4 regions of the Streptomyces sp. NPDC058373 genome follow, and region 3 is predicted to be linked to each of the others. Evidence: riboswitches for the same ligand, from Rfam matches in the RefSeq annotation. Region 3 holds a riboswitch; each other region holds the start of a gene.

What was found. Region 3 has a riboswitch for cobalamin ahead of ACFWMZ_RS19270 (cobalamin biosynthesis protein). Riboswitches for the same ligand answer to the same signal wherever they lie in the genome.
Region 1: it holds a riboswitch for cobalamin, as region 3 does, so the genes downstream of both, ACFWMZ_RS07410 (ribonucleoside-diphosphate reductase subunit alpha) here and ACFWMZ_RS19270 (cobalamin biosynthesis protein) in region 3, are expected to answer to the same signal.
Region 2: it holds a riboswitch for cobalamin, as region 3 does, so the genes downstream of both, ACFWMZ_RS22575 ((2Fe-2S)-binding protein) here and ACFWMZ_RS19270 (cobalamin biosynthesis protein) in region 3, are expected to answer to the same signal.
Region 4: it holds a riboswitch for cobalamin, as region 3 does, so the genes downstream of both, ACFWMZ_RS26090 (prenyltransferase/squalene oxidase repeat-containing protein) here and ACFWMZ_RS19270 (cobalamin biosynthesis protein) in region 3, are expected to answer to the same signal.

What each region holds. Positions count from the first base shown of each region.
Region 1 covers NZ_JBHXJE010000007.1:166,915-174,294, forward strand. The annotation lists gene ACFWMZ_RS07390 (sugar ABC transporter substrate-binding protein) at 1-338, opposite strand, end outside; gene ACFWMZ_RS07395 (GntR family transcriptional regulator) at 650-1,438, shown strand; gene ACFWMZ_RS07400 (carbon starvation CstA family protein) at 1,977-4,202, shown strand; gene ACFWMZ_RS07405 (YbdD/YjiX family protein) at 4,199-4,438, shown strand; cobalamin riboswitch at 4,872-5,013, shown strand; gene ACFWMZ_RS07410 (ribonucleoside-diphosphate reductase subunit alpha) at 5,149-7,380, shown strand, end outside.
Region 2 covers NZ_JBHXJE010000044.1:37,867-45,246, reverse strand. The annotation lists gene dnaK (molecular chaperone DnaK) at 1-350, opposite strand, end outside; gene ACFWMZ_RS22590 (glycosyltransferase family 2 protein) at 1,203-2,165, shown strand; gene ACFWMZ_RS22585 (TIGR03620 family F420-dependent LLM class oxidoreductase) at 2,692-3,606, opposite strand; gene ACFWMZ_RS22580 (cupin domain-containing protein) at 3,883-4,317, shown strand; cobalamin riboswitch at 4,381-4,514, shown strand; gene ACFWMZ_RS22575 ((2Fe-2S)-binding protein) at 4,927-5,406, shown strand; gene ACFWMZ_RS22570 (erythromycin esterase family protein) at 5,384-6,418, opposite strand; gene ACFWMZ_RS22565 (hypothetical protein) at 6,599-7,072, opposite strand; gene ACFWMZ_RS22560 (HIT family protein) at 7,335-7,380, shown strand, end outside.
Region 3 covers NZ_JBHXJE010000033.1:23,903-31,282, forward strand. The annotation lists gene ACFWMZ_RS19260 (putative cobaltochelatase) at 1-179, opposite strand, end outside; gene ACFWMZ_RS19265 (cobyric acid synthase) at 313-1,881, opposite strand; gene ACFWMZ_RS19270 (cobalamin biosynthesis protein) at 1,878-2,864, opposite strand; cobalamin riboswitch at 2,990-3,117, opposite strand; gene ACFWMZ_RS19275 (hypothetical protein) at 3,312-3,533, opposite strand; gene ACFWMZ_RS19280 (anion permease) at 3,565-4,896, opposite strand; gene ACFWMZ_RS19285 (class II aldolase/adducin family protein) at 5,317-6,084, shown strand; gene ACFWMZ_RS19290 (alpha/beta hydrolase) at 6,175-7,308, shown strand.
Region 4 covers NZ_JBHXJE010000063.1:18,282-25,661, reverse strand. The annotation lists gene ACFWMZ_RS26105 (ABC transporter ATP-binding protein) at 1-534, opposite strand, end outside; gene ACFWMZ_RS26100 (CbiQ family ECF transporter T component) at 614-1,747, opposite strand; gene ACFWMZ_RS26095 (SCO2322 family protein) at 1,759-2,478, opposite strand; gene ACFWMZ_RS26090 (prenyltransferase/squalene oxidase repeat-containing protein) at 2,475-3,716, opposite strand; cobalamin riboswitch at 3,826-3,964, opposite strand; gene ACFWMZ_RS26085 (glycosyltransferase family 4 protein) at 4,189-5,583, shown strand; gene ACFWMZ_RS26080 (methyltransferase domain-containing protein) at 5,577-6,311, shown strand; gene ACFWMZ_RS26075 (prenyltransferase) at 6,308-7,375, shown strand.

The DNA.
Region 1 (7,380 bases), on a different contig from region 3:
CCGTTGAGGATGTACTGCATCGTCTCGGTGTTGCCGAGCTCGACGACGTCCGGGAACTTGTCCCCGCCGAGGGCGGTGTCGAGCTTCTTGGCCTTGTCGGCCCAGCCCTGGTACTGGACGTTCACCTTGACGTTGGGGTACTTCTTCTTGAACTGCGCGTTGACGTCCTTGACCAGCTCCGGCCAGGTGCTCTGGGCGTCGACCATCAGCCAGACGGTCAGGTCTTCCTTGCGGTCCTCGGGCTTGGCGTTGCTCGCCGTCTCCGAGTCCCCGCCACACGCCGCGAGACCGACCATCATGCCAGCGACACCGATGGCCGCAATGAGCTTGCGCTTCACGTCACCCTCCTCAGGGAACCCTCTACCCCCCACCCGCAGCGATGACATCGAAGACGAGTACTGCCGTGGGACTGGGAACTGGTCTTTAATGGTGTAGACCAGTAAGCCGGAGCTTGGCCTAGACCTTTAGGGGTGTCAAGGGTGTATAAGAAGGGCAGTCACGTCCGTTATCGGACCGACACCTGAGGGCGCGTTACGGGACCGACACCTGAGGGAGTCAGGCCCGCCGATCACCGGCCGTGCCACGATGTGATCCGCGACAGACGGAGGAGCCGGTGACGGCAGCAGCACAGGAGCCGGAGAGGCGGAGCATGACGACGGACGCGGGCGGTACGAGGACCCGGACGGCCGACGAGCCCGCCACGGAACCCACCAGTCCGGTGCGAGCCACGCGCGTGCCCAAGTACTACCGTCTCAAGCGGCATTTGCTCGACATGACGCAGACGCTGCCGCCGGGGACCTCCGTGCCCCCCGAGCGTACGCTGGCCGCCGAGTTCGACACCTCGCGGACCACGGTCCGCCAGGCCCTCCAGGAGCTGGTCGTCGAGGGCCGGCTCGAACGCATCCAGGGCAAGGGCACCTTCGTCGCCAAGCCCAAGGTCTCCCAGGCGCTCCAGCTCACCTCCTACACCGAGGACATGCGCGCCCAGGGCCTGGAGCCCACCTCCCAGCTGCTGGAGGTCGGCTACATCACCGCCGACGACTCCCTCGCCACCCTGCTCGACATCACCGCCGGCGGCCGGGTGCTGCGCATCGAGCGGCTGCGGCTGGCCAGCGGCGAGCCGATGGCGATCGAGACCACCCACCTCTCCGCCAAGCGCTTCCCCGCCCTGCGCCGCTCCCTGGTCAAGTACACCTCTCTCTACACGGCGCTCTACGAGGTCTACGGAGTGCGCCCCGCCGAGGCCGAGGAGACCATCGAGACCTCGCTCGCCACCCCGCGCGAGGCCGCCCTGCTCGCCACCGACGTGGGCCTGCCCATGCTGATGCTCTCCCGCCACTCCCGCGACGAGACGGGCGCGCCGGTGGAATGGGTGCGGTCGGTCTACCGCGGCGACCGGTACAAGTTCTTGGCACGGCTGAAGCGGCCGGTGGATTAGGACCGGCGGCGCAGCGGGGCCGGTGGCGGAGCAGGGCCGGACCCCCGCGCCGACGGCCGGACGGGCGGTACCCCTCACCGGGTGCCGCCCTTCCCCATGTCCGGCAGAAGGGCCGACGGAGGAAGAGGGGTCGCATGGCGGGAAATAGCTCTCCGTCCTTCCGTCATCCGGTACTACGCCCGCTCGCCCCAGCCCGGCCTCCGGCGGCGAATTCGCTCGTACGTGTGTGCTTTTCCGCGCATGCCCGACGGTCCGCCGCGGGTACGCAGACTGCAGCGGGCGGTGCCGGCAGGGGAGCGGTCCGGGAGGGATCGCGAGGGCGCGGGCGGCGCCTCGCGGGGGGACAAATGCGGGGGGAGGCGTGCGTAAGGGGCGAGGACGCGGAGGTTCCGGCGGAGGGTTGCGCCGGGCGGCAAGTCGTTGCCGTTCCGATACGCGGACAGGGGGTGTCAAAGCCCGGACTGGTCGCCTACATTTCCGACGCATTACAGGAGTTCAGCGCGGGTGGGTCCATCTGCGCTCATGTGAGGGGACCATCATGGCCGAGCCGGCTCCACCCGCTTCCGAAAACCGGAAGCTGTCCGCCAAATCCATCGCCATCTGGTCGCTGGTCGCCGTGGTCGGCGCCATCGCCTGGAGCGTGCTGGCGCTCTCCCGGGGCGAGGAGATCTCCGCCATCTGGATGCTGGCGGCGGCCCTCGGCTCGTACGCCATCGCGTACCGCTTCTACTCGCGGTTCATCGCCAACAAGGTCCTCAAGGTCGACAAGAACCGGGCGACCCCTGCGGAGCGCCTGGACAACGGGGTCGATTTCCAGCCGACCGACCGCCGGGTGCTCTTCGGCCACCACTTCGCGGCGATCGCGGGCGCGGGTCCGCTGGTCGGCCCGATCCTGGCCGCCCAGATGGGATACCTGCCGGGCACCATCTGGATCGTGGCGGGCGTGATCTTCGCCGGCGCCGTCCAGGACATGGTCACGCTCTTCTTCTCCACCCGCCGCAACGGCCGTTCGCTCGGTCAGATGGCACGGGACGAGATCGGCCCGGTCGGCGGTGTCGCCGCCCTGATCGCGGTCTTCATGATCATGATCATCCTGCTGGCGGTGCTGGCCCTCGTCATCGTCAACGCGCTGGCCGGGTCGCCGTGGGGTGTCTTCTCCATCGGCATGACGATCCCGATCGCCCTCTTCATGGGCGTCTACCTGCGCACGCTGCGCCCGGGCAAGGTCACCGAGGTCTCCGTCCTCGGTGTGGCGCTGCTGCTGCTGGCGATCGTGGGCGGCGGCTGGGTCGCCGAGTCCTCCATGGCGGACTTCTTCACTCTGGAGCCGGGCACCCTGGTCATCTGGATGGTGGTCTACGGCTTCTTCGCCTCGGTGCTGCCGGTCTGGATGCTGCTCGCCCCGCGTGACTACCTCTCCACCTTCATGAAGGTCGGCACGATCGTGCTGATGGCGGTCTGCGTCGTCATCGCGATGCCGACGCTGAAGATGGACGGCGTCACCTCCTTCGCGACCAGCGGCGCGGGCCCGGTCTTCTCCGGCTCGCTCTTCCCGTTCGTCTTCATCACCATCGCCTGCGGCGCGCTCTCCGGCTTCCACTCCCTGGTCTCCTCGGGCACCACCCCGAAGATGGTCCAGAAGGAGACCCAGATCCGGATGATCGGGTACGGCGCGATGCTCACCGAGTCGTTCGTCGCCATCATGGCGATGATCGCCGCGTGCATCATCGACCCGGGTCTCTACTTCGCGATCAACTCCCCGGCCGGCGTCCTCGGCGACACGGTCAACAGCGCCTCTGAGGCGGTCGCCAACCTCGGCTTCACCATCAGCCCGGACCAACTGGCCCAGGCGGCGAAGGACGTCGAGGAGCAGTCGCTGCTGTCGCGGACCGGTGGCGCGCCCACCTTCGCCCTCGGTATGGCGGAGATCTTCGCGGCCGCGCTGGGCGGCGCCGGGATGAAGGCGTTCTGGTACCACTTCGCGATCATGTTCGAGGCGCTCTTCATCCTCACCACCGTCGACGCCGGTACCCGGGTCGGCCGCTTCATGCTCCAGGACACCCTGGGCAACGTCTGGAAGCCGATGCGCCGGGTCAGCTGGTGGCCGGGCGTCTGGCTGACCTCGGCGGTCGTGGTCGGCTGCTGGGGCTACTTCCTCTGGGTCGGCGTCCACGACCCGCTGGGCGGCATCAACCAGCTCTTCCCGCTCTTCGGCATCGCCAACCAGCTGCTGGCCGCCGTCGCGCTCGCTGTCTGCACCACGCTGCTGATCAAGTCGGGCCGGCTCAAGTGGGCCTGGGTGACGGGCATACCGCTCGCCTGGGACGTGGCGGTCACGCTCACCGCGAGCTGGCAGAAGGTCTTCTCGGACAACCCGGCCATCGGCTTCTTCGCCCAGCGCGCCAAGTACCAGGACGGCATCGACGCGGGCGAGGTGCTGGCCCCGGCCAAGTCGATGAGCGACATGCACACCGTGGTGACCAACTCCACCGTGGACGGCGTCCTGTCCATCGTCTTCGCGGTGCTGATCATCATCGTCCTGGTCGACGCGGGCCGCGTCAGCTACAACGCGATCCGCAAGCCCGAGTCGGTCAAGCTCGCCGAGGCGCCCTTCGAGCAGTCGAAGATCGTCGCCCCGGCCGGGATGTTCCCCACCGCCGAGGAGAAGGCCGAACTGGCCCTCGTCGGCGCGGGAGCGCCGGGCTCCTCCGGTGACGGTGACGGCGACGCCCCCGCCCGGCAGGGCGGCGGCGACCGGGCATGAGCGGCGAGGCGGCCCACCCCGGACGCCTCGGCGTCCTGGCCCACCGCGTGCGCGAGGGCGTCCGCTGGATCGGCTGGTACGTCCGGGAGGTGTCGGGCGAGACGGCGTACGAGAAGTACGCCGCGCACGTCCGGCGCCACGACCCGGACGCCGAGGTGATGACCCGCAGGCAGTTCGAACGCAGCCGCATGGACGCCCGCGAGGCCGATCCGCGCGACGGGTTCCGCTGCTGCTGACCGCGGGACGAGGCCGCCGGCCCCCTCAGGGGGTCGGCGGCCTCGCCGTGTCCCGGGGCCGGGCGCAGCCCGCGCGCGGGCGCGGGGCACGGCAGGGCAGGGCAGCGCAGTGCGCGCCTGCGGCGAGGCCGCGTCCAGCCGAGCCGCCCCGCCCCTCGCGTGCCCCCTGGCACCTCGTCCCCGGACCCGGGCGCGTACGCTCTCCCAGGTCGCTGTGCCGCTCCGGACCGTTCCCGCGAGAGCCGCCGGGACCGTCCCCAGGAGCCTCTCCGGGCCCGCCGAAAGTCCCTCAGGAACCGGCTCCCCGGCCCGCCCTGGCAGCCGCTCCAACCCCGCCCCGAGGGCTTCGCGCGGGGTTCGGGCATCCGGTGCGGGTGGGGTCGAATGACCCACCTCACAGCACACCCGACACAAGATATGGGGCCGCTTGGCGAGCGCGGCACAAGATGTATGCTCATGCTCGCTGTCGTCGCAGGGGGAATCCGGTGGAAGTCCGGAACTGTCCCGCAACGGTGTGTTGGTGCGCTTCTGCGTGCCCGCGAGTCCGAGGACCTGCCGACAGTGCACCCGGCCGTCCGGTCCGGGTGCCGATGTCGTCCGGGCCTCGCGGAATGGGCTCGCGGACGCGTGCGGTGCCGTGTGCAGTGAGCCCGGTGTCCGCCCGTACCCGCTGCCCTCCGCAGGCTCCGAGCCGAGCGAGGGAGAGCTTCATGACCATCGCGCCAGCCGATCCGTCGACGGCCGAGGTGCGGGCCGAGGAGATCCAGGGCCCCGGGGGCGCGCTGCTGCGTACCCTCACCGACCTCACCGCGGATCTCCCCGACACCGACCCCGGCCGGGTGGCCGCCGCCGCGCTCCGGGGCCGCAACGCCACCTCGGACGAGGCCGAGCTGCGGTCGCTCGCGACGGAGGCCGCCGCCGGTCTGATCTCCGAGGACCCCGCCTACTCCCGGCTCGCCGCCCGCCTGCTGACCCGCACCATCGCCGAAGAGGCCGCGGGCCAGGGCGTGCGCACCTTCACCGAGTCGGTCGCCACCGGCCACCGCGAGGGCCTGATCGCGGACCGCACCGCCGCGTTCGTGACCCGGCACGCCGAGCGGCTCGACGCGCTTGTCGACACGGCCGCCGACGACCGCTTCGGCTACTTCGGCCTGCGCACCGTGCACAGCCGCTACCTGCTGCGCCACCCGCACACCCGCCAGGTGATCGAGACGCCCCAGCACTTCATGCTGCGCGTCGCCTGCGGCCTCGCCGAGGACGACTCGGTCCAGGCCGTCGAGGAGGTCGCCTCGCTCTACCGGCTGATGAGCGCCCTCTCCTACCTGCCCTCCTCCCCCACGCTCTTCAACTCCGGCACCCGGCACCCGCAGATGTCCTCCTGCTACCTGCTGGACTCCCCCAAGGACGAGCTGGAGTCGATCTACGACCGCTACCACCAGGTCGCCCGGCTCTCCAAGCACGCCGGCGGCATCGGCCTCGCCTACTCCCGCATCCGCGCCCGCGGTTCGCTGATCCGCGGCACCAACGGGCACTCCAACGGCATCGTCCCGTTCCTCAACACGCTCGACGCCTCGGTGGCCGCCGTCAACCAGGGCGGCCGGCGCAAGGGCGCCGCCGCGGTCTACCTGGAGACCTGGCACGCCGACATCGAGGAGTTCCTGGAGCTGCGGGACAACACCGGCGAGGACGCCCGGCGTACCCACAACCTCAACCTGGCGCACTGGATCCCGGACGAGTTCATGCGCCGGGTCGACGCCGACGCCGACTGGTCGCTCTTCTCCCCCTCGGACGTGCCGGAGCTGACCGACCTGTGGGGCGACGCCTTCGACGCGGCGTACCGCGCGGCGGAGGCGGCCGGGCTCGCCAAGCGGACCATCCCGGCGCGCGAGCTGTACGGCCGGATGATGCGCACCCTCGCGCAGACCGGCAACGGCTGGATGACCTTCAAGGACGCCTCCAACCGCACCGCCAACCAGACGGCGCTGCCGGGCCACACCGTGCACTCCTCCAACCTGTGCACGGAGATCCTGGAGGTCACCGACGACGGCGAGACCGCCGTCTGCAACCTCGGCTCGGTCAACCTCGGCGCCTTCGTCACCGACGGCGCCGTCGACTGGGAGCGGCTGGACGAGGCCGTCCGCACCGCCGTGGTCTTCCTCGACCGCGTGGTGGACATCAACTTCTACCCGACCGAGCAGGCCGAGCGCTCCAACTCCCGCTGGCGGCCGGTGGGTCTGGGCGCGATGGGGCTCCAGGACGTCTTCTTCCAGCTCCGGCTGCCCTTCGACTCCGCCGAGGCCCGGCAGCTCTCCACGCGGATCGCCGAGCGCATCATGCTCACCGCCTACGAGACCTCGTGCGACCTCGCCGAGAAGAACGGCCCGCTGCCGAACTGGGACCGGACCCGCACCGCGCAGGGCGTCCTCCACCCCGACCACTACGACACCGAGCTGGCCTGGCCCGAGCGGTGGGAGGCGCTGCGTACCCGGGTCGCCGCGAGCGGCATGCGCAACGCGCTGCTCCTCGCCATCGCCCCCACGGCCACCATCGCCTCGATCGCCGGCGTCTACGAGTGCATCGAGCCGCAGGTCTCCAACCTCTTCAAGCGCGAGACGCTCAGCGGGGAGTTCCTCCAGGTCAACTCCTACCTGGTCGAGGACTTGAAGCGGCTCGGCGTCTGGGACGCGCGGACCCGCGAGGCGCTGCGCGAGGCGAGCGGCTCGGTGCAGGGCTTCGCGTGGGTCCCCGAAGAGCTGCGCGCGCTGTACCGGACCGCCTGGGAGCTGCCGCAGCGCGGCCTGATCGACATGGCGGCGGCCCGGACCCCGTTCCTGGACCAGAGCCAGTCGCTCAACCTGTTCATGGAGACGCCCACCATCGGCAAGCTCAGCTCGATGTACGCGTACGCCTGGAAGAAGGGGCTGAAGACCACGTACTACCTG
Region 2 (7,380 bases), on a different contig from region 3:
GTGATGACCGCGTCCGTGACCTTCTCGCCCAGGTAGGACTCCGCGTCGCGCTTGAGCTTCTGCAGGATGAAGGCGCTCATCTGCTGCGGGTTGAAGCTCTTGCTGTCGATGTCGATCTTCCAGTCGGTGCCCATGTGGCGCTTGACCGACCGGATGGTCCTGTCGACGTTCGTCACTGCCTGACGCTTCGCGACCTCGCCGACGAGCACCTCACCGTTCTTGGCGAAGGCGACGACGGACGGCGTGGTCCTGGCGCCCTCGGCGTTGGTGATCACGGTGGGCTCGCCGCCCTCCAGAACGCTGACGACGGAGTTAGTCGTGCCCAGGTCGATGCCGACCGCACGTGCCATGTCAATTCCTCCAGCTAACTACTTGAGTGGAACTGACTCAAGGATGCACGAGCCTTCGCGGCGCGTCAATGCGGTTGAGCCGACTGGGCTCAACTTTCGTTCGGCTTGGCCGTGCACTGAGCCACTGCGTGGCTCGTTTTCCCAGGTCAGGGGCGGCGTGAGCTGGGCTCGCCGCGCCCCGGCTGGGGGTGCGGGGGCGTTTTCCCGTTGCCCCGGACGGGGCGGGTGGGGTGGCCTCAGGCGCCGGCCGGGCTGGGGGTCGGCTGGGCGCCGTTTCGACCTGCCCGTCACTGATGGCCTCAAACGCCGGCCAGGCTGGGGGTCGGCTGGGCGCCGTTTCGACCGTGCCGGTCACTGATGGCCTCAAACGCCGGCCAGGCTGGGAATTGGCTGGGCGCCGCCTCGACCTGCCCGTCACTGATGGCCTCAAACGCCGGCCGGGCTGGGTTGGCTGGGCGCCGCCTCCAGCGCCCCGTCACTGATGGCCTCAAACGCCGGCCGGGCTGGGGGCCGGCTGGGCGCCGTTTCGACCGTGCCGGTCACTGATGGCCTCAAGCGCCGGCCGGGCTGGGAATTGGCTGGGCGCTTCGGTGCTGCGGTCGTGCGCTGCTTCGGTCGTAACCGTCAGTTGTCGGTCTCAGCCGCCGGGCGGGCTGATGGGTGGCGTCGGTCGGTGGATTTTCGGGGTGGAGGGATGAGACTGGGGCGAGTCGAGCCATATGGGGCAATTGTCCGTGACGCGTGTCCGTCGCGTGTCTCCGTGACGCGTGCCTGGGGCGCGTGGTCGTGGGGAGTGTTCGGGGCGTAGGTCCGGATGGGTGTCTGTGAATGCGTGAGCGTGAGGAGTTTCGGGTGGAGTCGTCTCAGCCCTCCCCCAGCACCGCCAGTACCGCCAGGGGCGCCAGTGCCGCCGTGCCGCTGGAGGAGGCCACCAGGACGCCGTACGTGCGGCGGCGGGCGCCGGTCGTGGCGGTGCTGATGACCTCGCGTGACCGGCGTCGGCAGACGCTGCGGGCGCTCGACGCCCTCGCCGACCAGCGGTCCCTGCCGCCCGGTACGGCCCTGCGCGTCCATCTGGTCGACGCGGGGTCGCGGGACGGCACCGCCGACGCGGTACGGGCCGCCCATCCCGAGGTCGAGGTCCACCGGGCCGGGCCGCAGGTCCGCTGGGGGGAGGGGATCAGGATGGCGAGCCGGAACAGCCGGGCGGCCGGGGCGACCCCCTTCACCCATCAGTTCTGGCTGCGCGACGACGTGGTCCTCGCCGACGAGGCGCTCGCCCTCCTCCTGGCCACCTCCCGGGCGCTCGGCGACACCGCCGTGGTCGTCGGCGCCGTCCGCGACGGCCGGGTGCCCGGCGCCCGCCCCGGCACCGCGCCGCTCGCCTACTCCGGGCGCCGCCGCACCCGCCGCCCGCACCGCCTGCCGCTGGTCGAGCCGACCGGCCGTACCGAGCCCTGCGACACCTACGACGGCGCCGCCGTGCTGCTGCCGCGCGCCGCCCGCGACCGGGCGGGCGACCTCGACCGGGCCTTCCGGCACGCCCTCGGCGACCTCGACCACGGTCTGCGCGCCCGCCGCGCCCGCGTCCCCGCCTTCGTCGCCCCCCGCACGGTCGGCGAACGCCACACCGCGCCCCTGCCGCCCGCCTCCGAGGAACCCGGCATCGGCGTCCGCGAGGCCCTGCGCCGCCGCGCCGCCGAACTCCCGCCCCGTACCTGGTGGACGTACTGCCTGCGCCACACCGGCGCCCGGGCCCCGCTCCTGATGGCGGCCCCGTATCTGCGCACGGCCCTGCGCGCGGCCCGCGCCTGAACGAGCGGCAGGCGTCGGGCACGGGCGCCGCCACCAGCTCGTACCGCTCAGCTCGGTGACGGCCGCCTCGGCGCTTGCCCGCGCCACGCCCGCTCCCGGCGGCCCTCGCCGCCTGTGCGGCTGACGCCGCTGCCGCCGTCACGCGGCCGTTCCACACCCACCGCCGAACAGCGGTGGCAACCATCCCGCCCGGACCCGACCCGGAACGGTCACGCGGGATAGTGCCAGGCAACGAGGGTACGGGGCAAGGCGGTTGCCCTCCCACCCCAACCAACATCCAACCACCCCTCCCCCACACACCAGCCCCCCACCACCACCCAGCCACCGGGCCACCGGGCCACCGGGCCACCGGGCCACCGGGCCAACCCCAGCCCGGCCGGCGCTTGAGGCCATCAGTGACGGGGAGGCGGAGGCGGCGCCCAGCCAACCCCCAGCCCGGCCGGCGCCTGAGGCCATCAGTGACCGGCACCGTCAGGCGGAGCCCAGCCACCGATCAGCCCGGCCGGCGCTTGAGGCCACCCCGCCCTCACCCGGCGGAGCCAGGAAGCTCCAGGGCAGCCGCCAGCGCCCGCCACTCCGCGATGGGCAGATCCCGCATGGGATCAGGAGTGACCACCTGGAGCGCCACATGATCAGCCCCCGCCTTCTGAAAGGCAGCCACCCGCGCCCGAATCCGCTCGGCACCGCCGTACGCCACCACCGCGTCCAGCAGCGCGTCACTCCCCCCGTCCTCGAAGTCGGCCTCTCCGAACCCGGCCCGCCGCAGGTTGTCGGTGTAGTTGGGCAGCTCCAGGTAGAAGCGGAGGTAGGCCCGGGCGGTCTCGCGCGCCCGGTCGAGGTTGTCGTCGAGCACCACCTTGAGCTCGGGCGCCAGCAGCGGCCCGACCCCGAGAGCCTCACGCGCCTCGGCGACGTAGTCCTCGGTCACGAGGTACGGATGGGCCCCGGCCGCCCGCTCCTTCGACAGCTGGAGCATCTTCGGCCCGAGCGCCGCCAGCACCCGCTGTCGGGCCGGGACCGGGTTGGGTGCCTCGTCCAGCGCGGTCAGGTACTCCTTCATCGCCGTGTACGGCTTGGCGTACTGATCCGGCGCCAGCACCTGGTGGCTGGCGCCGATCCCGAGGACGAAGCGGTCCTCGTTGGCGCGGTTGGCGTCGCAGGCCTCCTCGGCGACGCGGTCGGCCGGGTGGTCCCAGATGGAGAGGATGCCGGTGGCGACCCGTAGGTGGTGGGTGGCGGCGAGGACCGCCTCGGCGTCGGCGACGCTCGCACTGCCGCCGACCCAGATGGTCCCGTAGCCGAGCGCCTCGATCTCCTCGACGGCGTCGGTGATGGCTCCGTCCCGCCCCGTCCCGTCGGAGATCCGGAGCGCGCCGCTCCAGATGCCGACGGTGCCGAGGCCGAGTTCATGGGCGGCGGTGGTGTTGGCGGGGCTGGTCATGGGTCTCGCTCCTCCTTCTCGGGCGGCCGCGAGCCGACGGGCCGCGGCCGCCTACGGGCCCGTCCCGGGCGGCGGGGCCGGGCCCGGCGGCCGGTCGGGTGTGGCGGGGGCTGGTGCCCCACCGTGGACATCCTGCTGTCCGGGGCCGGTCATTCCCGGGACCCACGACGCCGGGAGACCCGGGTGGCGGCGAGGCCGCCGGCCACCCGGCCCGCCGCACGGCCCCTGTGACGGGATCTCGGGCCCCGCCCGGCAGCCCGGTGGCAGGATGCCCGGATGGACACCTCCCCTGCCCACGTCCCTGCCCCGCCCCGCGCCCCGCACCCCTGCCCGCTCCGCCTGGACGAGGCGCTGGCCAAGGTCGACGCCCTGTGGAGCCCCCGGGTCGTCACCACCCTCAACGACTACGACGTCAAGGTCGCCCGGCTCCAGGGCGCCTACGTCTGGCACGCCCACCAGGACACCGACGAACTCTTCCTCGTCGTGGACGGCACCCTCCACATCGACCTCCGCGACGCCCCCGACGCCGGGGAACGCACCGTCACCCTGGGGACCGGGGCCCTCTTCACCGTCCCCCGGGGCGTCGAACACCGCCCGCACACGGAGTCCGGAGCCCAGGTGGTCCTGCTGGAGCCGTCCGGGACGCTCTCCACCGGGGACTACGCGGGCGAGGTCCCCGACCACATCGACGCGACGACCGGGCGGAAGTGACTGAGGGGGCCTGGCGCCCCTCAGCGCCGCCCTGCGAGAATCCCCCCGCACACGCGACGGCGGACGAGGAACCCGGTGGGAATCCGGGACGGTACCGCCACTGTGAAGGGTGAGCGACCCGAAGGACGGCCACGGTCCCAGGCGTTGGAGCAGGGACGGGAAGGCCCGGGGAGCGTCGAACCCGAGTCAGGAGACTCACGCCGTCGCACCTCGGCACAGCGGGGCGGATCTCCCCGAGAGAGGACGGTGGCACGCATGTGCCCGTACGTCTGGACCCCGGCGCGGAGCCACCCGCGCCCCTGCCCCCTCACCCCGCAGGCCCGTACGCGGTGAGCGCCACCCTCACTCCGCTGCTCGGCCGGCTCACCGCCGTCGGCCCCTACTTCACCGCCGACACCACCCCGCGCGCCGACCCCGCCGAAGGCGGTTTCCGGCCACTCGCCGAACTGCACGGGGACGGCTTCGTCCCGTACGTCGCGGAGATCGGCCGGCGCATGGGCGTCGGGCCGGGCCGGATCGCCGCCTCCACCGCGCAGCTCGGGATCGCCTCGCGGCTCTGGTCGCTCGCGCTCGGCTGCGCCGCGCTCGGCGGGGAGGTCCCCGACCTCGATCCGGCCCGCGTCTGGTGGTACCGGGCGCCGGGCGGGCCGCTCGAACTCCGCGTCCCCGCCCCCCGCCCCCTGCCCGGGCCGCTCCCCGACGCCCTGCACTGGGCCGTCACCACCACCCACCTCGCACCGCTCGCCGCGACCGCACGCGCCCACTACGCGCTCTCCCCCCCGGGTCCTGCGCGGCAACTCCGCCTCCGCCCTGGTCGGCGCCCTGCGCGTCCTGACGAACCAGGCCCCGGACACCCCGCACCCATCCGTCCCCCTGGTCGAACGCCTCCTCGCCACCCCGCCCCTCGCCGGCTCCGGCGCCTTCCTCCACGAGGAGGGGCTCGGCATCGCCTTCACCCGCCGCAGCTGCTGCCTCTACTACCGGGTCCCGGCCGAGAAGTGCGGCGACTGCGTACTGAGGACGCGTACGCCCCGAGCCCGTACGCCCCGGAAACGTACGGGCCCGCCTACCGAGGAGCCGTCCGCGTGACCGGGCGCCGCTCGTCCCCCTGGCCGGCCTGGTCCGCGGGGCCCCCGAGGGGCGTGTCCGCCGTGACCTCGCGGACGTGGACGACCCCGTCGAACCACTCCCCCGGCGACCGCCCCGCCATGTAGTGCGCCGCGCTCTCCCGAGGGTCGAACCCGGGCCCGATCAGCCGCACCCGTGCTGGCGCCGCCAGCCACTCCGCGACCGCGCCGGGCAGCTCCCCGCTCCCCTCGCCCACTCCGCTCACATCCACCCAGTACGCGTCGGGCCCGCCCCGCCCGAACACCTCGTCGAGGTACCCCTCGGGCGACGGCGGCACGTCGTACGGGATCGCCCCATGGCTGAAAGTCACCCCGACGGAGAGGTAGGCCGGGCCGAGGCGCTCGCGCAAGAAGCTCCCGGCGTTCCGGTGCGTCTCGGGCGGTGACGGGGGCGTCACCGCCCGCGGCTCGCCCACCGCCATGTGGGCGAGCCCGCCCCAGTAGACGATCTTGTCCCCGCTGCGGCGGCACCATCCGAGGGTGTCCTCGGCCAGCTCCCGCTCGATCCCGGCCATCCCGGCGAGCCGCGGCCCCCGCTCGCCCCCGGGCGACGGCCGGGCGAATCGCACCTGGTCGGCGGGGTTGCGCAGGTTGTACGCCCGCATCCATTCGACCAGCCCGAGGATCTCCTCGGACCGCCAGAACAACCGCGCCCCGGCGGGCATCGCCCGCGGACCGCCCTCGCCCGTCCGCACGTACCCGTCGATCCCGACCGCGACCGGATCGTCCCCCTCCGACGCCACCGACCGGAATCCCGCCTCCTCCACCGGCACGCGCACCATGCGATGCGCCACCACCGCCAACTCCCGCCCCTGGCGGCAGGCGACCCCGACGGCCACCACCTCGGCGCCGCGGTCGCGTACGAGCGAGACGAAGGCCGCCAGGTCGCCCGACGGGGCTTGCGTGTCAGCGGCGTTCAGCGGATGGGCGCGGGCTCCGAGCCACTGGACGATCTGAGCGGTGCTGGTGTCCATGGTGTCCGGGTCCCCTTCGGTCGGGCGGTGCGGCCTCTGCGAAGGAGCCTCGGACGTCAACTTCGGTTGAGGTCAAGGGAGGGGCGGCGGCCCAAGAGGCACGCGCGAGCGAGCGGGACGCGACCCGGTCCGGTCGCGTCCCGCTCGGTTCGGGGGCCGCCCCGCGGGCAGCCGTGTCCGCTACAGAGGCGGCGCGTCCGGGCGCTCCGTGCACAGCGCCCAGATGACGAAGATGCCGAGGGCGATGTTGAGGAGGGCCCAGAGGGGGAGGTAGGGGAGCCACATGAAGTTGAGGATGACGGTGACGGCGGCGAGGCCGACGCCGGTGGCCTTGGCCCAGGTCTGGCCGGTGAGGATGCACCAACCGGTGATGGCGACCAGGACGCCGAGGAAGAGATGGATCCAGCCCCAGGCGGTGACGCTCATCTTGAAGGCGTAGTCGCCGAGGCCCGCGTAGACGGTGTTGTCGGCGATGCCCGCGATGCCCTGGAGGAAGCCGAAGACTCCCTGGATGAGCAGGAGGACGCCCGCGAGGACCGTGCCGCCGGTGGCCCAGGCCTGGCGGGTGGAGTCGTCCTCCGGGACGTCGGCGGCGCCGGTGTGCGCGCCGCTGTGCGCCTCACGGGGGTCGGGGGTCTCGTGCTGATCGCTCATGTCGGGTGCCCTCTCATCGACGGCGTGGCTTCGTCCAGCGTCGGGGCCCGGCACCGGGGGCGCGCGGAGGGCTGGGCCGAACGGGTGACGGCCCCCGGGCGGGCCGGGCCCCGGGGAGAGGCCGTACGAGCCGGGCCCACGCCGAACGCCTCTGGAGAGTGCACGGGAATTCACTCGCGGCGCCGGCGTTGTCCCTGGTGTCGTGGACGGCGAACGGGCAGCGCGGCGGGAACCTGGGACGAAGGAGCGTGGCGGGATGGCGGTGGGGGCGGACCGGGGATGTCTCTTCTGCGCGATAGCGCGCGGGG
Region 3 (7,380 bases):
GCCCGCACCGGCGGCAGCAGCGCGGCCAGCGCGCGTACCGCCGTCGACTTGGCGGTGCCCTTCTCCCCCCGGACGAGGACACCGCCGACCGCCGGGGAGACCGCGTTCAGCAGCAGCGCCAGCCGCAGGTCGTCCTGACCGACGATCGCGGTGAACGGATAGCGGGAACTGGTACTCATCGGGACTTCACTCCTTCACTCACCAAGACCACGCGCCGCGCGGCGGCAGGGGTACGGCGGACAGGGGACGCGGGGCCGCCGGGAGGGCGGAGCCCGGGCGTGCGGGCGTGAGGCTCGCTGACCGGGGCGCGGGTCATGGCGCTCCCGGCGGGAGGAACGGCAGGCCGGGCGGGGCGCCCCGCTCGATGAGGCGCAGCAGCGCCTCGGTGTCGGCGTGCTCCTCGATCAGGTCGCCGAGCCGGTCGAGCTGCTCCTCGCGGAGCAGGCCGAAGGAGGTGTCGGGGGCGGGGACGAAGCGGCGGCCCGCGGCCCGGGCCACCTCGGTGAGGAAGGCCCTGCGGTAGCCGTCGCTCTCCAGCGAGCCGTGCCAGTGGGTGCCCCACACCGCGCCGACCCGGCAGCCGTCCAGGGCCCGCCCGGCCGCGTCGGTGAAGACCGGCTCGCCGCCCCGTACCTCGGCGACGCCGTGATGGATCTCGTACCCCTCGGCCGGCTCGCCGAGGGCCGAACCGGCCGGCCGCGCCAGCGTCTTCCCGGCCGCGAACCGCACTCGCACCGGCAGCACGCCGAGCCCCGCCACGGTGCCCGCCCGGGACTCCACCTCGTCCTCGATCCGCTCGCCGAGGAGCTGGTAGCCGCCGCAGATGCCGAGCACCGGCCGCCCCTCGGCGACCCGCCGCAGCAGCGCGTCGGCCAGACCCCGCTCACGCAGCCAGGCCAGCGCGCGGACCGTGCCCCGGGTGCCGGGGACCACCACCAGGTCGGCGTCGGCCAGCTCCTCGGCCCGGTCCACGAACCGCACCACCACGCCCGGTTCGGCGGCCAGCGCGTCCACGTCGGTGAAGTTCGACATCAGCGGCACCGCGCAGACCGCGACCCGCAGCACGTCCTCGCCGACCGGCGGTGCCACCACCGACTCGCGGACCGCGCCGCGCAGCGAGACCCGCAGCCCGTCCTCCTCGTCGATGCCGAGCCCGTCGGCGTACGGCAGGACGCCGTAGGTGTGCCGTCCGGTGATGCCCCGCAGCATCTCGACGCCGGGCTTCAGCAACTCGACGTCGCCCCGGAACTTGTTGACCACGTACCCGGCCACCAACGCCTGGTCCTCGGGGGCCAGCAGTGCCGTGGTGCCGAAGAACGAGGCGAAGACCCCGCCCCGGTCGATGTCGCCGACCACCAGCACCGGCAGCTTCGCCGCGCGGGCCACGCCCATGTTGACGATGTCGGTGCGGCGCAGGTTGATCTCGGCGGGGCTGCCCGCGCCCTCGCAGACCACCACGTCGTGCTCGGCCCGCAGCCGGGCCAGGCACTCCAGCACCGGTTCCAGCAGTGCCTCACGGCGGCCGCCCGCCACCGCACGCGCCGGCTCCCCGGGCCGTGCCGAGCCGAAGAAACCCTGGGCGCTCAGCTCCCCGACCGGCTTGCCGAGCAGCACGACCTGGCTGGAGCGGTCGCTGCCGGGCTTGAGCAGGACCGGGTTCATCAGCGCCGTCGGCTCGACGCGGGCGGCCTGCGCCTGCATGGCCTGGGCCCGGCCGATCTCCGCGCCCTCCCGGGTGACGAACGAGTTGAGGGACATGTTCTGCCCCTTGAACGGCGCCACCTTCACCCCGCGCCGCGCCAGCCACCGGCAGATGCCCGCCGTCAGCACGCTCTTCCCGGCGTCCGAGGTGGTCCCCGCGATCAGCACTCCGCCGCTCATGCCCCTGCCCGTCCCTTCCCGGTTCCCGCGCGCCGGGCGCGCCCGCGTACCGCTCCGGCGGCCAGGCGTGCGCCCGCCCCCGCCACCAGGGCCAGCGCCCCGACGCGCCGGGAGAGCCGGGCGGCCCGTTCGATGTCGCCGGGCCGCACCGGGCGGCCCTGGCCGCCGAGCACCGGCCGGTGCTCGGTCCGCCCGCCGTACGCCAGGGTCCCGCCGAGCCGCACCCCGAGCGCGCCGGCGAACGCCGCCTCGACCGGGCCCGCGTTGGGGCTCGGGTGGCGGTGCGCGTCGGCGCGCCAGGCCCGGACGGCGCCACGCGGGTCGGGTCCGGCGAGGACGGCGAGGGCGGCCGTCAGCCGCGCCCCCGGGTAGCCGACGGCGTCGTCGAGGCGGGCCGAGGCCCAGCCGAACCGGCGCAGCCGGGGCGACTTGTGGCCGACCATGGCGTCCAGCGTGTTGACGGCGCGGAACCCGACGAGGCCGGGGACGCCCGCGACCGCGCCCCAGACCAGGGCGCCGACCACCGCGTCCGAGGTGTTCTCGGCGACCGACTCCACCACGGCACGGGCCAGCGCGTCGGCGTCCAGCGCCTGCGGGTCGCGCCCGCAGAGGCGGGGCAGCAGCCGCCGCGCCTCGGCCACGTCACCGGCCTGGAGGGCGGCGCCGATCAGCCGGGCCTCACGCACCAGCGAGGTGCCGCCGACCACGGCCCAGGTCGTGGTGGCGGTCAGCGCGACGGCGCCGCGCGGGTGGCGGCGTACGGCTCGACCGGCCAGCGCGGCGGCGGCGGTGGCGCCGCCCGCGCAGAGCGCGGTGTGCAGGGCGCCCCAGCCGCGGTGGTCGTGCCACAGGCGCCGCTCCACGGCGGCGGCCGCCCGGCCGAAGAGGGCCACGGGGTGGCCCCGGCCGGGGTCGGCGAGAAGGGCGTCGGCCAGCAGCCCGGCGGTGGCGCCGCACGCGAAGACGCGGCCGGCACGGTCCACGGGGCTCAGTCCGTTCGGCGCTCGGGGGACCGGTGGACGGCTGGAGGGGGCGGCGACGGGCAGCCACGCATGGCGGTGTGTCCTCACTCAGGGTCCGCGCCCTGGTTCGACGTGACCGGGGGCGAGAGTCTCCTGGCTTCCGGATCGGCGGCATCCCCTGGCCTTCCAGCCCCTGGGGGCCGTGGCGCTCGGCGGAGATGCCGCTCCCCGGTGACAGTGGCGGGACCGCGCCGGATTCGCACCGGCTTCCTCTGCTGCCTCCGTGTTTCGGCCCCGGCAGTCCACCACGTGCCCGGAACACCAGTCAACTCACCGTTGACCTGCGGCGAAGAGTGTGTGGAGCCCCACAGCGGGGGCGGCGCGGCACCGGGCGCCCGCGCCGCCGTACGCCGAAGGGCGGGCCGGACGCCGTACGTCCGGTCCGCCCTTCGCGGCGGGAGGTGGCCCTCAGGCCACGATGATGTAGATCCCGTAGGCGACCGCCGCCGCGCAGAGGGCGAAGCAGAGGTAGCCGCCGGTCCTGGCGAGGGCGCCGGATCCGCCGCCCTGCGTGCTGCTCGCGCCCTTGGAGAGGCCCACGATGCCGAGGGTGAAGAAGCCGACGAGCGCGACGGTGACCACGAGGCTCACGCCGAAGACGGCGCCGAGGGCTGCCCAGTCGATGTGCATGGTGAGGTGTCCTTACGTACGCGAGGCCGGGTCAGACCGTGGCCGGCCGGGCCGGTTCGGCGGAGGAGTGGCCGGGCTGGCCGGGGATCGAGGAGAGCGGGGAGCCGCCCGCCGGACCGTCGCCGTCCCGGTCGTCGTCGTCCCGCTCGCCGGAGGCGTCCGAGGCGGCGGCCTCGTCGGAGGCGGCGGCCGCGCCGGTGGGCGGCGGGGCGACGGAGGCCATGGCCTGGGTGACGACGCCCGAGGGCTCGTCCTGGCCCGGCTCGACGTCGTTGACGTTGTCGTGGGTGACGGGGGAGCGGCGCGAGCGCAGCCAGATCGCGAAGGACCCGCCGACCAGCAGGACCGCGGTGGCGGCGACGCCCCAGTCGCCCTGCTTGGTGAGGAACTCGGCGGCCGCGCCGACCAGGGCGGCGGCCGGGAGCGTCAGGCCCCAGGCGACGAACATCCGGGTGGCGGTCGACCAGCGGACGACACCGCCCTTGCGGCCGAGGCCCGCACCCATCACCGCGCCGGAGCACGACTGGGTGGTGGAGAGGGAGAAGCCCAGGTGGGAGGAGGCCAGGATGACCGTCGCGGCGCTGGTCTGGGCGGCGAAGCCCTGCGGCGGCGTGAGGTCGGTGAGGCCCTTGCCCATGGTCCGGATGATGCGCCAGCCGCCCAGGTACGTACCGAGCGCGATGGCGACACCGGCGGAGACGATGACCCACATCGGGGGGTTGGAGCCGGGCGCGAGGACACCGCCGGTCACCAGGGCGAGGGTGATGACACCCATCGTCTTCTGGGCGTCGTTGGTGCCGTGCGCCAGCGAGACCAGGCCGGCCGAGGCGATCTGTCCGGCGCGGTAGCCCTTGGCGGTGGACTTCTCGTCCACGTTCCGGTTGATCCGGAAGGTCAGCCGGGTGGCGAGCATCGCGGCGAGGCCGGCGACGAGCGGCGCGGCGAGCGCCGGGAGCAGCACCTTGGTGACGACGGTGCCGCCGTTGACGGAGGACCAGCCCGCCGACATCACCGCGGCGCCGATGAGGCCGCCGAAGAGCGCGTGCGAGGAGCTCGACGGCAGACCGACGAGCCAGGTCAGAAGATTCCACAGAATGGCGCCGACGAGGGCGGCGAAGATGACTTCCGTCTTCAGGCCGTCCTCGTTGATGAGTCCGCCGGAGATCGTCTTGGCGACCTCCACGGAGAGGAACGCGCCGACGAGGTTGAGGACGGCGGACATCGCCACCGCGGCCTTGGGCCTCATCGCGCCGGTCGAGATGGTGGTGGCCATCGCGTTGGCTGTGTCGTGGAAACCGTTCGTGAAGTCGAACACGAGAGCGGTCACGATCACGATCCCGAGGAGAAGCGTGATGTGTTCCATTTACCCGGACTTCTGTGGGACGTCGTTGGCTCGTTGAACGTAGGGGTGTTGAGTGAACGGAAGATGAACTGAGCCGGGCAACGTGGTGACCCGAACCGGAGCCCGGGCGGCCGCCTCGTCCCCGGACCCGCCCCGACCCCGTGGGGGAGCGGCTCCCGGGGCCTTTCCTGCCCTCGATCACGGCCTTCGGCAGGGGTGCCCGCGGAGCCGCGATGTGAGGCAGGTCGCACGCCCCGGGCGGGGCCGGCGGCGGCGAAGCGGAATGCCCTGTGGGTGGCTGGGGACGGGGCGTGCGCCGGAGAGGGCTTCGGGGGGCGGGTGCGTACGCCGGGGCGACCGCCCGGCGGGGGAGTGCCGCCGGGCGAGGGCTGGGGGTGCGGGGCGCGCCTCGGGCGGCGGCTGCCCTCGCGGGGGAGCCCCGTGGCAGGATCCCGCGCCATGGAGAAGAAGCTGGAGCAGCACCGGGAAGACCAGGAAGTCCAGGAGGCCCAGGATGCCCTGGCGGACCAGGACGGTACCGTCGCCCGCGCCTGGCGGGCCCTGCTGGAGACGGCCCGGGCCACCGTCCGCGACGGGCTGGTGGTCGGCACCTCCGGCAACGTCTCCGTCCGCGTCACCCCCGGCGGCCCGGGCGGCGGCACCGCGCGGGACCTCGTCCTCATCACCCCCACCGGCGTCCCCTACGACCAGCTCGGCCCCGAGGACACCGTCGCCGTCACCCCGGACGGCCGCCAGGTCCTCGGCACGCTGAAGCCCACCAGCGAACTGCCGCTCCACCTCGCCGTGTACCGCACCGGCACGGCCCGCGCCGTCGTCCACACCCACGCCCCGCACGCCACCGCCGTCTCCACGCTCGTCGACACCCTGCCGCCGGTCCACTACATGGCGGCCGCGTTCGGCGGCCCGGTCCGCACCGCCCCGTACGCCCTCTACGGCACCCGGGAACTCGCCGCCCACCTCCTCGAGGCCCTCCGCGACCGCACCGGCTGCCTGCTGCGCAACCACGGCACCGTCACCACCGGCGACACCCTCGGCCAGGCGCTGGAGCGCACCGCCCAGCTGGAGTGGATGTGCCGCGTCTGGCTGCTGGCCCGCTCCGTCCCCGGCCACACCCCGGCCCTCCTCGACACCGGCCGGCTCGCGGCCGCCGCCGACCGGCTGCGCGGTTACGGCCAGCCGGAGGGCTGACCCGCCGCCCGGCCCGCCCGGCGCCCGCCACGTGACCCCCCGGGCCACGCCCACTGGCCGGGAGGCGGTCTCTGCCCGCAGACTGGAGCGGTGCGTATCGCCCGAACGACGGCACTGGCCGTCACCGCCGCAGTCGGAGCCGGGGTCGCCGCCGTCGCGGCCGGCCGGTACGCCAGCGACGCCGCCCTGCGGCTCCCACCAGGCCACCGGCTGCGGACCGAACCGAAGCTGACGGTCCACCGGGCCGAGGGCGGGCGGATCGTCCTCACCCGCGACCTCGCCTCCCTGCGCCCCGGCCGCTACGGCCTCGCGGGAAGCGACTTCCACGCCGCCGTGGGGCCGGTGCTCGACCGCACCGAGGGCGAGGTCGCCGCCGACACCGTGGTCCGCCGCCTGGAGCGCGTCTTCCACGGCACCCCCGGCACCGGCGACCGGGCCTGGCTCACCCCGCAGCTCTACAGCGGCGACCCCGCCACCGCCCTCGGCCTCTCCTACGCCGGGGTCGAGATCCCCGGCGAACTGGGCGTCCTGCCCGGCTGGATGGTGCCCGGCGACCGCCGCACCTGGGTGGTGGCCGTCCACGGCCTGGCCGGCACCATCGAGCACCCCTTGGTCGTGACCGAGCAGCTGCACCGCCTCGGCCTGCCGGTGCTCTCCCTGGCCTACCGCGGCGACCGGGGCGCCCCCCGTTCCCCGGACGGCCTCAACCACCTGGGCGACACCGAGTGGCGCGACGTCGACGCCGCCATCCGCTTCGCCGTCGCCAACGGCGCCACCCGCGTCATCCTCTACGGCTGGTCCACCGGCGCCACCATGGCCCTCTTCGCCGCCGCACGCTCCGCGCTGCGCGACCGCATCGGCGGGCTCATCCTCGACTCCCCGGTCCTCGGCCGTGAGGAGACCGTCCAGGCGCTGGCCTCCGCCAGGCACGTGCCGCGCGCCTTCCTGCCGCTCGCCGTACGCGCCGCCGAGGGCCGCACCGGGCTCAGCGACGACCGGCTCCCGCACATCGGCGGCCCCGAGGGCCTGCGCGTCCCCACCTTCCTGGTCCACGGCCCCGACGACGAGATCGCCCCCTTGGGGTACTCGCTCGCCCTCGCCCGCAGCCGCCCCGACCTGATCACCCTCCGGACGGTCCCCGACGCCCCCCACGCCGCCATGTGGAACGCCGACCCCAACGGCTACGACGAGGCCCTGCGCCGTTTCCTGACTCCGCTGCTCTGAGCGACACCGCCTCCGCGGGCACGTGAGGCGTGCCCGTGATCACCACCGCATAACAAAACCATCGCCCATTGC
Region 4 (7,380 bases), on a different contig from region 3:
CTCGGCGGCGGCCGGGTCGAGTGCCGAGGTCGGCTCGTCCAGCACCAGGACCCTGGGGTGCGGGGTGAGGACCGAGCCGATCGCGACGCGCTGCTGCTGGCCGCCGGAGAGGGTGGTGAGGGGGCGGTCGCGCAGTTCGGCCAGGCCCAGCAGGTCGAGGGTCTCCTCGACGCGGCGGCGCATCACGTCCGGGGCGAGGCCCAGGGACTCCATGGCGTAGGCGAGCTCGTCCTCGACGGTGTCGGTCACGAAGTGGGCCAGCGGGTCCTGGCCGACGGAGCCGACCACGTCGGCCAGTTCGCGGGGCTTGTGGGTGCGGGTGTCGCGGCCCGCCACGGTGACCCGGCCGCGCAGGGTGCCGCCGGTGAAATGCGGGACGAGGCCGTTGACCGCGCCCAGCAGGGTCGACTTGCCGACCCCCGAGGGGCCGACGAGCAGCATCAGCTCGCCCTCCGCCACCGTGAGATCGACCCCGCGCACGGTCGGCTCCGGCGCACCGTCGTACCGCACCGAGACGTCCTCGAACCTGATCACACCGCACCTCCACGAGAGCCCTGCCACCGCACCACCGCACCACCCGCGCCCGCCCCGCCGCGCGTCGGACCGCCGCCGCTCACGTCCCCTCCCGGGGCCGGGGCGCCACGAAGGCCGGGACCAGACCCAGCAGCACCGCCGCGGCGGGCCGCAGCGGCAGCGTCGGAGCGGTCAGCGGCACCGTCGGCGGGGTGAGCTGCCCCGGTGCCACCGAGCCGAGGTGGACGAGGAGCGCGGCGACCGCCACCCCCGACCCGGCGACCACCCAGGCCCGCACCCCCCACCGGTCCGGCCGGTACCTGCTGCGCACGCTCCGCCGCCCGCCGAGCCACAGCCCGGCCAGCGCGGCGGCAAGCCCCAGCGCCAGCACCGGCCCCCCGAACCCGCCGCCCTGGTCGGCGAGGAGCCCGTACGTGCCGAGGCAGACGCCGATCAGCCCGCCCAGCGTCAGCGCGGCCGTGGTGCGCCGGATCGCGGGCGGCACGGCGGCGGTCCGGCCGTAACCCCGCGCGTCCATCGCGGCGGCCAGCGCGACCGACCGCTCCAGCGCCCCTTCGAGCACCGGCAGCCCCACCTGGAACAGGCCGCGCAGCCCCCGGTCGGGGCGCCCCCGCAGCCGCCGGGCCGCGCGCAGCCGGCGGACGTCGGCGACCAGGTTCGGGGCGAAGGTCATGGCGACGACGACGGCGACGCCCGCCTCGTACAGGGCGCCCGGCAGGGACTTCAGCAGCCGCGCCGGGCTGGCCAGCGCGTTGGCCGCGCCGACGCAGATGAGCAGGGTCGCCAGCCGCAGCGCGTCGTAGAGCGCGAAGAGCATGCCCTCGGCGGTCACCCGGCCGCCGAGCCGCACCCCCCGCGCCCACTCCGGCAGCGGGACCTCGGGAAGGGTGAACAGGACATGGGTGCCCGGCACCGGTGAGCCGAGGAGCATGGCGAAGAGCAGCCGGATCGCGATGATCACCAGACCCAGCTTGACGAAGGCCCCGTAACTGCGCGCCCACGGCGAGGAGGTGCGGCGCGCCGCGACCACGTATCCCGCGACGCCGATCAGCAGGGCGAGCAGCAGAGGGTTGCGGGTCCGCGAGGCGGCGGCGGCCAGGCCCAGCGCCCACAGCCACCACGCCCCGGCGTGCAGCGCGTTGGACCGCGTCGCGAGCGGGGCGAGGAGCGCCGGGCGCGCCCGGCGGGCCTGCTGGAGGGGGCCGTGCATCACCGGACCGCCGCTCAGCCGCGCCGTCGGCGGGACTGCCACACCGCCGCCGCGCCCAGCACGGCCACGGCGCCGGCTCCGACCAGCAGCCCGGCCGAAGGACCGCCGGGACCGGAGCCGGAATCCGCACCGGATTCCGGCTCCCCGGCCTCGGGCGAGGCCGCCTCCGAGGTCCCCTCGGCGGACGGCTCGCCCGAGCCCGACACCTGCTCGCCGCACCCGGCCTCCGGGTAGCCCACGATGGCGCAGAGCATCGCCGAGGAGTCGTACCGCAGCGGCGGCGCGACGGCGGCCAGCGCGTCGGCGGCGCTCGCCTCCTCGGCCACACTGGCGCAGGCGGTGCGGGGCTTCGGCGGGCGCTCGCCCTCCGGCGCGTCGGCGGCGGTGCCGAAGTCGATGACGAGGGCGACCCGCTTGCGGCCCGCGCGCTCCTCGGTGGCGGCGCAGATCTCCGCGAACCCGGCCTTCGCCCGGGGCGCGGCCGAGTCGTCGGCCTCCGCGCTCACCGCGAACCGGAACCCCTGCACCGAACCGTCGCCGGGCAGGGCCTGGGTCGGGCCCTGGGTGGCGTAGCTCCAGGTGGAGCCCTCGCGCTCCCAGAACGACCAGTACCGGTACCCGGCGGCCTGCGCGGGCGCCGCCACCAGCAGGGCGAGCAGCAGCCCGAGGAGCAGCGCGAACCCCGCCCGCAGGGTGCGGCGGGCGGGGCGGGACGCGGCGGAGCCGGGGGTCACTTGCGGCCGGACTTGTTGCGCAGGCTCAGCATCAGGCCGACACCGGCGCCGACGAGCAGGCCGACGCCGATGATCCACCAGACGCTGAGCTGCGAGCCGTCCTCGTCCGCCGCCTGCTCCTCGCCGCCCTGGGCGTCGGAGCCGCCCTTCCCGTCGGCCTCCGGCTCGGGACCGGTGGCGTTCAGCGCGGCGACCAGGTCGGTGGAGCCGAAGGCGCGCGGGTCGGTGCCGGTGGCGTGTGCGGTCAGCACGAGCTGGGCGTAGGCGGAGGGGCCGGACTGCTTCGCCCAGGCGGGTCCGTTCTTCTTCAGCCAGGCCAGCGGCTTCTTCGCGGCGTCGGTCAGCCCGGCCGCGTACAGCGCGGTCACCGCGTCGGCGGTGTTGCCGATGTCGGGCTGGTCCTCGGCGCCGGGCGTGGTGGAGGTGAGGTGGCCGTCCTTCTCGAGCAGGCCGGCGAGGTGGGCGGCGCCGTTGGCGGCGGCCGTCCGGGCGTCGGCGGGCTTCTCGCAGGCCGGCTGCGCCCCGGTCTTGCCCTTGGTGACGACCAGCGAGGAGCCGAGGCCGCCGAGGACCCCGGCGGCGGTGGCGTCGGCGTTGGCGTTCAGATCGCCGTTCTTCTCCGGCTGGAAGGCGAAGGCACCACCGCCGGCGCACTCCAGGCTGAGGCCGAGCAGCGCGTCCTCGGGCGTCCTGTCCTTCCCGGAGGTGACCGACGCGGCCTTCGTCCCGGTAGCGGCGAGCGCGCCGACCACCAGCGAGGTCGAGTTGGTGTCGGTGTCGTCGCCGGGGGTGTAGCTCCAGCCGCCGTCGTCGTTCTGGACCGACTTCAGCCAGTCGACGGCCTTGCCGACCGCCTTGTCGTGACCGCCGAGCGCGGCGAGCGCCTGCACGGCGGTGGCCGTCTGGTTGGTGTCGACCGGCGTCTTCGCGTCGCAGGCGGCCGACGGGTCGGCGCGGAACGGCGCGAACGAACCGTCCTCGCACTGCTGCCCCATCAGCCAGTCGACGGCCTTCGCCGCGGGCTCCACCCCGGCGGTGTCCTGCGCGAGCAGGGCCAGGGACTGGCGGTAGACGCCGTCGTAGGTCGGGTCGCCGTCGCCGTACAGGCCCGAGGGCACCCGGACGGAGGGGGACGGAGCGGGGGAGTCCTCGGCGACGGCGGCCGGAGCGAAGGCGGCCGACGCCGCCGTCAGTGCGGTCAGCGCGGTGAGCGCCAGGGCGCTGCGACGGACGGTCATGAGTGGTGGGTGCCCTCTCCTGAAGGAAGCCGGGCACGGGCGCGCGAAGGCGCCGGGCTCGGCTCCGTATGCCTCGACGGTGCCGGCCGCCGGAGGGGTCCGGCGGCGCGAGCCGGTCATGAGTCCGGTGAGGCATTCCGGCTGTGCCGGCCCGGATGTCCGGGCGGCTCACGGCTGCGGGTCAGCGCCGGATTCCCACCGGCTTCCCCTCACTCGGTCCTGACGACGACCTGGTCACTGTACCGGTGCGGGGGTGTGGTGGGCCGGGGCCGTTTCCCGGTGGCCGGGAGCCCGGGGCCCGCGCCGTCCGGGTCGTGGTGCGAATCACCTGTTCCGGAGGACCCGAAAGAGCTACCTGCCGGTAGATTCGATGCTTCGTGAACGATCAAGACCGACCGCGCCGAAACTTGTTGCGGATCGGAGTCCCGGCGTAACCTCCCGGGACATTGTGCTGGCAGAAGGGGGCCGGGTAGTGACCGCTGAGGCCATGGAGGCGGACCCCGCACGACAGCAAGCCTCCCCGGAACCGGCCTCGGGCGACCCCCTCGCGGGTGGCGACCGCCCGCTGCGCATCGCCCTCCTCACCTACAAGGGCGACCCCTTCTGCGGCGGCCAGGGCGTCTACGTCCGCCACCTCTCCCGCGAACTGGCCCGGCTCGGCCACCACGTCGAGGTCATCGGCGCCCAGCCCTACCCGGTCCTCGACGAGGGCGTGGAGCTGACCGAACTGGCCAGCCTCGACCTCTACCGCCAGCCCGACCCCTTCCGCACCCCCCGCCGGGGCGAGTACCGCGACTGGGTCGACGCGCTGGAGGTCGCCACCATGTGGACCGGCGGCTTCCCCGAGCCGCTCACCTTCAGCCTCCGCGCCCGCCGCCATCTCGCCGCGCTCGCCGGACGGTTCGACGTCATCCACGACAACCAGACACTCGGTTACGGCCTGCTCGGCGGCGCCCGCGCGCTCGGTGCCCCGCTCGTCACCACCGTCCACCACCCCATCACCGTCGACCGGCAGCTGGAACTGGACGCCGCCGACTCGTTCGTCCGCCGCCTCTCGGTCCGCCGCTGGTACGGCTTCACACGGATGCAGAAACGTGTCGCCCGGAAGCTGCCGTCGGTCCTCACCGTCTCCGGCACCTCCCGCCAGGAGATCGTCGACCACTTCGGCGTGCGGTCCGAGCGGGTCCACGTCGTCCACATCGGCGCCGACACCGACCTCTTCTCGCCCGACCCGTCCGTCGCCGAGGTGCCCGGCCGGATCGTCACCACCTCCAGCGCCGACGTACCCCTCAAGGGCCTCGTCCACCTGGTGGAGGCGCTCGCCAAGCTCCGCACCGAGAACCCCGACGCGCACCTCGTCGTCGTCGGCCGCCCCGCCGAGGACGGCCCCGTCGCGCAGGCCATCGAGCGGTTCGGCCTCACCGGCGCCATCGAGTTCGTCAAGGGCATCAGCGACGCCGAACTGGTCGACCTGATCCGCTCCGCCGAGATCGCGTGCGTCCCCTCCCTCTACGAGGGGTTCTCGCTGCCCGCCGCCGAGGCCATGGCCACCGGCACCCCGCTGGTCGCCACCACCGGCGGCGCCATCCCCGAGGTGGCCGGAGCCGACGGAGACACCTGCCTCGCCGTCCCGCCCGGCGACGCCGGGGCCCTCGCGACCGCCCTCGGCAAGCTCCTCGCCGACCCGGAGCTGCGCCGCCGCCTCGGCACCGCCGGACGCGCCCGGGTCCTCGCCAAGTTCACCTGGCGCCAGGCCGCCCTCGGCACCGTCGCCCACTACCGCCAGGCCATCGCCGGGAGCCCGGGTCGCCCCGCCGCCCCGGCCGCCACCGCCCGACCCGACCGCGAAAGCAGGTCCACGTGCTGACCGTCGACTTCACCCGCTTCCCGCTCGCCGCAGGCGACCGCGTGCTCGATCTGGGCTGCGGCGCGGGGCGCCACGCCTTCGAGTGCTACCGGCGCGGCGCGCAGGTGGTGGCGCTGGACCGCAACGCCGAGGAGATCCGCGAGGTCGCCACCTGGTTCGCGGCGATGAAGGAGGCCGGTGAGGCCCCGGCCGGAGCCACCGCCACCGCGATGGAGGGCGACGCCCTCAACCTGCCCTTCCCCGACGAGTCCTTCGACGTCGTCATCATCTCCGAGGTGATGGAGCACATCCCCGACGACAAGGGCGTCCTCGCCGAGATGGTCCGCGTCCTCAAGCCCGGCGGCCGCATCGCGGTCACCGTGCCCCGCTACGGCCCGGAGAAGGTCTGCTGGGCGCTCTCCGACGAGTACCACGAGGTCGAGGGCGGCCACATCCGCATCTACAAGGCCGACGAACTCCTCGGCAAGATGCGCGGCGCCGGACTCAAGCCGTACGGCACCCATCACGCGCACGCCCTGCACAGCCCCTACTGGTGGCTCAAGTGCGCCTTCGGCGTCGACAACGACAAGGCGCTGCCGGTGCGGGCGTACCACAAGCTGCTGGTCTGGGACATCATGAAGAAGCCCGCGCTGACCCGGGTCGCCGAGCAGCTCCTCAACCCGGTCGTCGGCAAGAGCTTCGTCGCCTACGCCACCAAGCCCCACCTCCCGACGGCGGCCGCCCAGTGACCTCTCCCCGGACGGAACACCTGGTCCTGCCCGGGGTTTTGACCGAGCAGGAGGCCCGCGCCACCGTCGCGGGACTGCTCGCCGTGCAGCGCGGCGACGGGGCCATACCGTGGTTCCGCGGGCACCACCTCGACCCGTGGGACCACACCGAGGCCGCCATGGGACTCGACGCGGCCGGCGAGCACGACGCCGCCGCCCGTGCCTACGAGTGGCTGGCCCGCCACCAGCTCCCCGACGGCTCCTGGTACGCCGCCTACGCCGACGGCGACGCCGAGGAGCCCACCGACCGCGGCCGCGAGTCCAACTTCACCGCCTACGTCGCGGTCGGCGTCTGGCACCACTACCTCGCCACCGGCGACGACGCCTTCCTCGACCGGATGTGGCCGGTGGTCGCCGCCGCCGTCGAACACGTTCTCGCCCTCCAGCAGCCCGGCGGGCAGATCGGCTGGAAGCGCGAGGCCGACGGTACCGCCGTCGCCGACGCGCTCCTCACCGGCTCCTCCTCCGTCCACCAGGCACTGCGCTGCGCGCTGGCCATCGCCGAGCAGCGCGAGGAGCCCCAGCCCGACTGGGAACTCGCCACCGGCCTCCTCGCCCACGCGATACGCCGCCACCCCGAGCGGTTCCTCGACAAGGAGCGCTACTCGATGGACTGGTACTACCCGGTCCTCGGCGGCGCCGTCACCGGCACCGAGGCCAAGGCCCGCATAGACGAGGGCTGGGACCGCTTCGTCGTCCCCGGCCTCGGCGTGCGCTGCGTCGTGCCCAACCCGTGGGTCACCGGCGGCGAGAGCTGCGAACTGGCCCTCACCCTCTGGGTGATGGGCGAGTCCGACCGGGCCCTGGAGATCCTCCAGTCCGTCCAGCACCTGCGGGACGCCGAGAGCGGCCTCTACTGGACCGGGTACGTCTTCGAGGACGAGGCGGTCTGGCCGCGCGAACTCACCGCCTGGACCGCCGGCTCACTCCTCCTCGCGGTCGCCGCGCTCGGCGGCGACGAGCCGACCTGCGCGGTCTTCTCCGGGGACCGGCTCCCGTCCGGCCTCGAACCCGAGTGCTGCTGACCCGC